2 regions of the Pantoea sp. X-Soil-MYKO-1785 genome follow, and region 1 is predicted to be linked to the other one. Evidence: predicted binding sites of a transcription regulator. Region 1 holds the regulator's gene; the other holds the start of a gene.

Region 1 (4,325 bases):
CCAGCAGACCGCTATTTTGTTCTGTGAACTGGTGAATCGCTGGAAACGGCTGGGTGGCTGGCCCCTGCCCTTCGCCGAAGGCGAAGCAGCCGCGAGCGCTGACTGAGGGATCTGCAATGAAAAAGGCCGACGCGATGTCGGCCTTTTTGTTTTATTCCGCTTCTTTAAACTTCTCTGCGGTCTCTTTAATCAGCGACTGCAGTTCACCGCGCTGGAACATCTCAACGATGATGTCACATCCGCCGACCAGTTCGCCATCAATCCACAGCTGCGGGAAGGTTGGCCAGTTGGCATATTTCGGCAGCTCTGCACGAATGTCTGGGTTCTGCAGAATATCCACGTAAGCAAAACGCTCACCGCAGGCTGACAGCGCCTGAACCGCCTGCGCAGAGAAACCGCAGCTTGGCAGTTTCGGGGAACCTTTCATGTACAGCAGGATCGGGTTTTCTGCGATCTGGCGCTGAATTTTTTCTACAGTACTCATAATTGCCTTCCTTAATTCATTACTTCGTGTTTGTTTATTGTAGCGACTTCGCCCCAGGACTGAAAACGAGATTTTGGCCGTTGCCCGATTAAATCGCCATGTTTGTTAACTCCTGTTTTCGGCCCTGTTAACCCATGATTATTAACCGCAGGTAACATATTAATAATTTGCAATAGTTTTGTAGATATAAGATGCTGAAAATGCTCATTTTCGACACAACTGTGCGTGTCCGAAAGATTAATAAAAAAAGGCGTTACGGTTTTCAGGCGAACTGGACTAGAATGGCTTCGGCACTGATCCTGGATCAGATTATTCCCAACTTTGTCGTGGTGCGTAGTGGCCCTGACAACTTAACTAAAACCGGACTATGCGTTTAATCATTACGCTTTTCATCCTTGCCTTTGCGCAACTGTTCTTCAACATCGCTTCTGCTTCCCCGCAGGCGCCGGTGAATGTCAGTTCGCATAAAGCAGAGAAAAAGAGTGCGCGCGAAGATGAGCGCCGCAAGCGTCGCCCGTTGAAAACGTCGGCGAAGAAAACACGCGTCAGCCCGATCCAGAAGCTCAAACTCAAAAAACAGAAAAAAAGCGAACTCAGCGCCAGCCATCTTTCCGCAAAGAAAAGCAAAACTCCACTCAAAACCGCCAGTAAAAAACGTTACGGCCATCAGCGTACGCTCAAAACCGCAGACGCCAGCAGCAGTGACATCGGCACCATTAAAATGAGCAAGTCACATCGTCAGCGCTACCAGAAAGCGCGTGAGACGGCGATGACCAAGCTGATGGGCCAGCTGGGCAAACCCTATCAGTGGGGCGGCACCTCACCGCACACCGGTTTCGACTGCAGCGGCCTAGTCTGGTACGCCTATAAAGATCTGGTCAAGTTTAAGATCCCGCGTACCGCCAATGAGATGTACCACCTGCGCGACGCCGCGCCGGTAAAACGCGAGTCGCTGGAGAAAGGCGATTTAGTCTTCTTCCGGATTAATGGTCGCGGCACCGCCGATCACGTTGGGGTTTATCTCGGCAACGGCAAATTTATTCAGTCACCTCGCACCGGCAAAGATATTCAGATCAGTGCGCTGGGTGAAGATTACTGGCAGCGCCACTACATCGGCGCGCGGCGGGTAATGACCCCGAAAACCATTCGTTAAGCGGCTTCGCTACGCGAAAATCAAACAGAGAAAAGCCGGGCGATGCCCGGCTTTTTCATTAGTGCAGCACCGCTGTAAAGCTAAAGGCGACGATCATCAGCAGACAGCCGACGGTAGTCATCAGGGCCAGTTTCAAATCAGTACTCATTTAGCGCTCCTTAGTCACATATTTTGTAGGGATAAGCCATTTTCCCATAGGGGCTGGTAAAAATCTCGTTTTATCCGTTCAGCCTTGTTAGAATCCTGCCTTTGTTGCGCAACGCGCGCAATCCCGGTTCCGTTTGCTCTCCTTTTCAGGCGCTCATTACCCGCCAGACGCCTGTTTACCGGTCAGAAAAGCTGCATAATTGCGGGGAAAACCCTGAGCAGACGCAAACGTTTAACATTATGCTTATCATTGCGTTAGATAAGCCCTGGAGTCCGATTTTAATGGCAACAATTAAAGATGTGGCAAAACGCGCCGGCGTCTCAACGACCACCGTTTCGCACGTCATCAACAAAACGCGTTTTGTCGCTGAAGAGACGCGCAACGCGGTCTGGCAGGCGATTCAGGAACTGCACTATTCACCGAGCGCGGTGGCGCGCAGCCTGAAGGTGAATCACACCAAAACGCTGGGCCTGCTGGCAACCTCCAGCGAAGCGCCCTACTTTGCTGAAATTATTGAAGCGGTGGAGAATCACTGCTTCGATAAAGGCTACACCCTGATTCTGGGCAATGCGCACAACGACCTGCAAAAGCAGCGTGCCTATCTCAGCATGATGGCGCAGAAGCGCGTCGATGGACTGCTGGTGATGTGCTCTGAGTATCCGGACGATCTGTTAAAGATGCTGGAAGAGAATCGCAATATCCCGATGGTGGTGATGGACTGGGGTGAATCACGCGCTGACTTCACCGACACGGTGCTGGATAATGCCTTTCAGGGCGGCTACCTGGCCGGACGTTATCTGATTGAGCGCGGTCACCGTGATATTGGCGCGATTCCCGGCCAGATGGAACGCAACACCGGCGGCGGACGTCACGCGGGTTTCCTCAAGGCGCTGGAAGAAGCAGGCATTCAGCCGCGTGCCGAATGGATCGTGCAGGGCGACTTCGAGCCGGAGTCGGGCTATCAGGCGATGCAGCAGATCCTGTCGCAGAAACAGCGTCCGACTGCGGTGTTCTGCGGGGGCGATATCATGGCGATGGGCGCGATTTGCGCCGCCGATGAGATGGGATTGCGGGTGCCGCAGGACATTTCGGTGATCGGTTATGACAATGTGCGCAACGCGCGCTACTTTGCGCCTGCGCTGACCACGGTGCATCAGCCAAAAGCGCAACTGGGTGAGAAAGCGCTGGAGATGTTGCTGGATCGCATCACCAGTAAACGTGAGATTTCTCAGACCATCGAAGTACACCCAACGCTGATTGAACGCCGTTCGGTGGCTGACGGTCCGTTCCGCGACTACCGCCGTTAATCTTCGCTTAACCACTCCTGATTAAGCGTTTGCGCATCACCCAGATAGCTGAGTAACCAGCCCGTTGCCGGTGATGCGCGATCTTCCGCCCAGCTTACGCAACAGGGACTGTCCGGAAACGCGACCGGCAACGTTAATTCTACCAGCGCTCCGCTGTCCAGTAATGGCCGCGCCAGATGCCCAGGCACCATCGCCACGCACAATCCCTCCAGCACGCAATCCAGTCCGGTCTGCCATTCCGGCACCACCAGCCGACGCTGATTGTCGAGCGTCCACGTCATCCGGCGCGGCAGCGCGCGCGAGGTATCTTCCAGCACCAGCGACGGCCAGCTGCGCAGGGTGTCGTCGTCAATCTGGCTCACCCCGGTCAGCGGATGGTGGTGCGCCACCACACAACGCCAGTTGAGCGTCCCCATGTCGCGAAAGGCAAAGCGTCCGCCGACCGGTATCGCCTGAGTGGCACCGATAGCCACTTCAACCCGATCATCGGCCAGCGCATCCCAGACGCCGTTAAACACTTCATAACTGATGTGCAACTCCATGTCGGGGAAATGGCGGTAAAAATCCTTGACTAACTGCCGGGTGCGCTGCGGCTTGACGATGCAGTCGACCGCAATACTCAGCTGTCCACGCCAGCCGTTAGCCAGCTGCTGACACTGGCGGCGGGTGGCGAGCATTTTTTTGATAACGCTGCGCCCTTCCCGGACAAAATGCTCGCCGGCGGGGGTTAATACCACCTCGCGATGCTGGCGCTCAAACAGCGGTACCGCCAGCCACGTTTCCAGCTGACGCACGGTGTAGCTGATAGCTGACGGCACCCGATGCAGCTCCTGCGCCGCGGCGCTGAAGCTGCCACCGCGCGCCACCGCATCCACCACCTCTAAAGCATATTCTGACCACATAATCTGCCTTCAAATTTTTTAACAGCAACCGGCAAATATTAGCGTTTCACAGCGGCAAACGCACCTTTTACACTCTGCCGCGTTCAACCTGCAAAATGAGAATCAGATGTCACCGTCAAAAGGATTTATGCCGTATCTCGCTCTGCTGAGCATGCTGGGCTTTTTAGCCACCGATATGTACCTGCCCGCCTTTGGCGCGATGCAGCAAACCTTTAACACCTCACCCGGCCTGATCAGCGCCAGTATGAGCCTGTTCCTGGCGGGATTTGCCTGCGGTCAGCTGTTCTGGGGACCACTGTCAGACCGCATCGGCCGCAAGCCGGTATTGCTG
Region 2 (4,325 bases), 270 kb from region 1:
GTTCCAGCTCATCCCACAGGGTTTGCGCGCGCAGCACCAGCGGCACATAACGTTCGCCTTCACCGTAAGCGTGGCGAATCAGCCGGCTGTCACCGTGATGCGTACCCTGATTGTGCGGCGGATGGGCGCTGTCGATCATCAAAACCGACAGGCCCGCCTGGGTCGCATAGTAGCCTGCCGCCGCGCCCACTGAGCCGCTGCCGACAACGATAAGATCATAAATCATGGTAACCCTGCTCCTGAAAAAGACAGATAATCAAAAGCATAACAGAAACAGAAACGAAAAAGGCACCCCTGAGGGCGCCTCTTTGATGTGGCAGGAATTAGTGCTTCTTAAGGAGTCGTTCTACTTGCTCGGCTGATTCAATCTTAGCGATACCCGCTTCGAGGATCGAGATGAACTGCCTTGCCACATCCGTTGTCAGCCAGTAGGTCGGGCCAACATCCGCTTCTTCTTCTTTTTGATCCTGCGACGATAACGAGTGCAGGCGGATCATCATGGCATCATAACTGTCAACGGTACTGATATCCCAACCCACCAGCGGATGGGTCTGAATCACATCTTTTCTTCTGTCCATTATAACCTCCTTATTACTCGTTAAACGAAGTGCATGATGAGGTTCAATGCGGCTTTTTTATTCCAATAGCGGGACTATTATAACAGTAAACCGGGCTATTACTGATGAAAAAATGCCTGCACCCAGCTTCTCACAGAATATTTGTGTTTAAAAGGTGGTGGATGAAAAAATAAAATGCCTGACGGTCAGGCATTTTAATCAGTGATTCTATAGCAGCAGAAAAGCGGGGGAGGGAACCTGGAGCCGCGGTTAAAGCGCCGGGGTTTCCGGTGCGATGCCGCCACCGCGCTTTTGCAGCGCTTCGGCCAGACGGGCAAAATGCTGTTGCAGTTGCTCATCATGGTTCTGGTTTTGAGCTTCCAGTGACAGATTGTGCACCAGCAACTGACTGGCACGATCGTCAAGACAGAAAATCAGACTGGAAAAGGCATTTTCCAGCACCGTCAAACGACGCTGCTGATCACCAATCAGTGCTAACAACTCACCAAAGGTCATCGCCTCTTCCGGTTTATCAGTAGTCATGGTATCGCACCTCCTGTTATGCATGACGAGCGCAAGGATAGGGCATTGATCATTCAGAGTCTAGATGCAGCGATGGGGAAGTGCGAGAGGGGAGAAAAGATAAAAAAACCGGGTGGCGAAACCCGGCAAAAACAGCACAGAGGCGGTTAATCGGTAATGAACCAGTCGTCAGCGCTTTCCCACGTTTGCTGCAGGATTTCGCTGATCTGATCGCGAGTCTCTTTGCCCCCGCCCAGCACGCTCAGGTTATTGGCGCTGGCGTAGCGCACTTTCACGTGATTGGTGCTGTCCGGGAACTGTTCGTCAATGCGGCGCGACAGCTCGTCGCTCAGCGCTTCTATCGCGCCCGCAGGAAGAGGTCGGGTATTCGATACGGTAATTTCAACACGCATAGGAGCCTCCAGATAAGATACTGTATATATTTACAGTATCATCAGGCTGGAGGCAAGCGAAATTATGCAATACGCCAGTTCAGCGTCTCACCGGCAAGGAACGGCACCAGTGAATGCGCGCCGAGCGCGATGCTCTCCGGCACCTGCCATGATTCACGTACCAGCGTAATGCGGCTGTCGTTGAGCGGCAGGCCGTAAAAGCGCGGGCCGTTTTCAGAGCAGAACGCTTCAAAATGCGCCAGCGCATCCAGCTCTTCAAATACCGTGGCGTAGGCCGCTAACGAGGTCGGCGCACTGAAAACACCAGCGCAGCCGCAGCTGGCTTCTTTCAGGTGACGCAGGTGCGGCGCGGTATCGGTGCCGAGGAAGAAGCGCGGATGGCCGCTGGCCACCACCTGACGTAGCGCCTCCTGATGCACATTACGCTTGAGGATCGGCAGGCAATAGAGATGCGGACGAATCCCGCCGACCAGCATGTGATTGCGGTTAAACATCAGATGCTGCGGGGTGATGGTTGCGCCGAGCGTCTCATCGGCCGCTGCCACGTACTCTGCTGCCTCTTTAGTGGTGATATGCTCCATCACCACTTTCAGTGCCGGAAACTGCTGGCGAAGCGGCATCATCACCGTCTCAATAAAGCGCGCCTCGCGATCGAAAATATCAATGTGGGCATCGGTAACCTCACCGTGCACCAGCAGCGGCATACCGAGTCGCTGCATCCGCTCCAGTACGCTGGCGATGGCGCCGATGTTGGTGACGCCGTGGCTGGAGTTGGTGGTGGCATGCGCCGGATAAAGTTTGGCGGCGGTAAACAGGCCGGCAGTAAAGCCGCGCTCCAGCTCATCCGGGTCAAGCGAATCGGTGAGGTAGCAGGTCATCAGCGGGGTGAAGGCGTGGTCAGTGGGCAGCGCCGCCAGAATCCGATCGCGGTAGGCTTCACCGGCCGCCACGCTGGTCACCGGCGGCACCAGATTGGGCATCACAATGGCACGACCATTCACCGCGCTGGTATACGGCAGCACCGTTTTAAGCATTTCATCGTCACGCAGATGAATATGCCAGTCGTCAGGACGGCGGATAGTAAGTTGCTGAGGTTGTGCAGTCATTAATAAGGCTCCGGCAGAAAGGAAACGAAAGGCACGTTTAGGCCGGGGTCTAAGCATAAGGATTCAGGCAACCGTTTGCACCTGCTTTTTGCAGCCGGATGAAAATCCGCGCCCTCAGGCGCGGCCGTTGTTCAGTCAGTAAACGGGATCACCAGCTCACCCGGTTTTACTTCCAGCCCTTTGGCAAATTTCTTCGCTAGCGACTCCGCTTTACTGCGATCGGTACTTAGCACGTAAGCCGGCTTCTGATCGAAATAACTTTTCAGCGACTGATTCAGATAGGGCGTCAGCGTCTTGATGATCGAGGCCATTTTATCTGGCGTGACCTGCGCATCAACAATCTCCAGATCGCGCAAATATATTGCTCCCTGCTGCTGATCGAACACCGGCTGAGCGCGCATCTTCAGCTGCATATCGGCCTGCTGCGGTCCGAACAGCGAAGTGACATTGATCTTCGCGTTACCGGAAAGCGTCACTTTGCCTGGCTCTTCACGGCCAATCTGGCTGGTGAGATTATTGAGCACGATATGGGCGTTAACCAGTCCGGAGAGCCCGATATCTTTCTCATAGTTATTGTGCTTTTGCAGCGCCTGATTCACTTCCTGTTCGCTGATAGTGTACTGCGTCAGTTGATTACAGCCGCTAACCAGCAGCACCAGTAACAGAGCGGCAAGGCCGGAAAAACCCTTTTTCATCGATATTCATCCTAAATGACGAAGCTAATTGAACAGCGCATAGCGTGCCTGAATGCCTGTCAGGTGTCATCAGGAAAGGGATGAGAAACGCATTCGGTTTCTCATCCGTTAGGGGTTACTGGGCGATCGAGGAGAGCAGATTGACCTGGGTTTGCTTGGCCATATTATCGCGGTACTCCGCGACTCTGGCCGGCCAGTCGATACCGGCAACCAGCGTCAGCGAGCGTAGCAGCGGAAACAGATTAAAATCATCCTCAGAAAGTTCACCGTTAACCGCATTCGGCTGAACAATTAATTTGTCGAGCTGGCGCAGATCGCCGCTGACATTTTTGATCATCCCGGCAGCATGACTTTTCAGCTCGGTGAAATCCCCGATGCTGGCCTGCTTTTTGTTGCGGAAGTAGTCGCGCGCTTCCGGGGTGGCAAACTCAGCGAAAGGTGCCTCGGCGATGCGTGGCAACAGCAGTTTGTTAACGTAGCTGTTCATGTGGCGCAGCCAGTCGGCGATGGCCGGATTAAGGGCACCGGTGATCAGTGGCTCGCCCTCCAGCCGATCAACATAATGCACGATATCCATACTCTCCGGCATGGCGCTGCCATCCTGCTTTTGCAGAATCGGGGCCATTTTCTGACCGATCAGTCGTTTCGGCGTTTCTTCGTCATCATTGAGCATCACTACCAGCTCAACCGGCAGATTTTTCAGGCCGAAAATCATCCGCGCCTTAACGCAGAAAGGGCAGTGTTCATAGATATACAGCTTCATCCTGATCTCCTTTGTTGACAGCATGAATCAATTCATCCTGTTTTCGGACTCGCCAAAAAGTATGGAAGAGATTAAGCGGCAGGGCAAACCTGTGTCCGCCTCGGGCGTGGGGCCGATGGCCGCCCGCGCGGGGCCGGGCCGGCTGGCAGATGCTTGATGGCACGCCAGAGAAGCCGATGGCCGCCCGCGCACGGCCGGGCCGGTCATCACCACACATATCGACGACGATAACAGAGCAAAATCAAGGTGTTTGCAGCTTGAACGCCGGT

Evidence for each region. Region 1 encodes PurR, which represses purine synthesis genes. Its sites were predicted from a motif close to CANGCAAACGTTTGCNTG; they were not measured.
Region 2: the regulator PurR is predicted to act here: its motif matches at 2,663-2,680, upstream of pyrC (dihydroorotase).

The regions. Positions count from the first base shown of each region.
Region 1 covers NZ_AP036000.1:1,796,136-1,800,460, reverse strand. The annotation lists gene rnt (ribonuclease T) at 1-106, shown strand, start outside; gene AC6I8D_RS08370 (Grx4 family monothiol glutaredoxin) at 152-487, opposite strand; gene AC6I8D_RS08365 (C40 family peptidase) at 852-1,637, shown strand; gene cydH (cytochrome bd-I oxidase subunit CydH) at 1,696-1,785, opposite strand; gene purR (HTH-type transcriptional repressor PurR) at 2,067-3,092, shown strand; gene punR (DNA-binding transcriptional activator PunR) at 3,089-3,994, opposite strand; gene punC (purine nucleoside transporter PunC) at 4,101-4,325, shown strand, end outside.
Region 2 covers NZ_AP036000.1:1,528,170-1,532,494, forward strand. The annotation lists gene solA (N-methyl-L-tryptophan oxidase) at 1-226, opposite strand, end outside; gene bssS (biofilm formation regulator BssS) at 324-578, opposite strand; gene AC6I8D_RS07115 (hypothetical protein) at 828-1,100, opposite strand; gene dinI (DNA damage-inducible protein I) at 1,247-1,492, opposite strand; gene pyrC (dihydroorotase) at 1,555-2,598, opposite strand; gene AC6I8D_RS07130 (lipoprotein) at 2,730-3,293, opposite strand; gene grxB (glutaredoxin 2) at 3,409-4,056, opposite strand.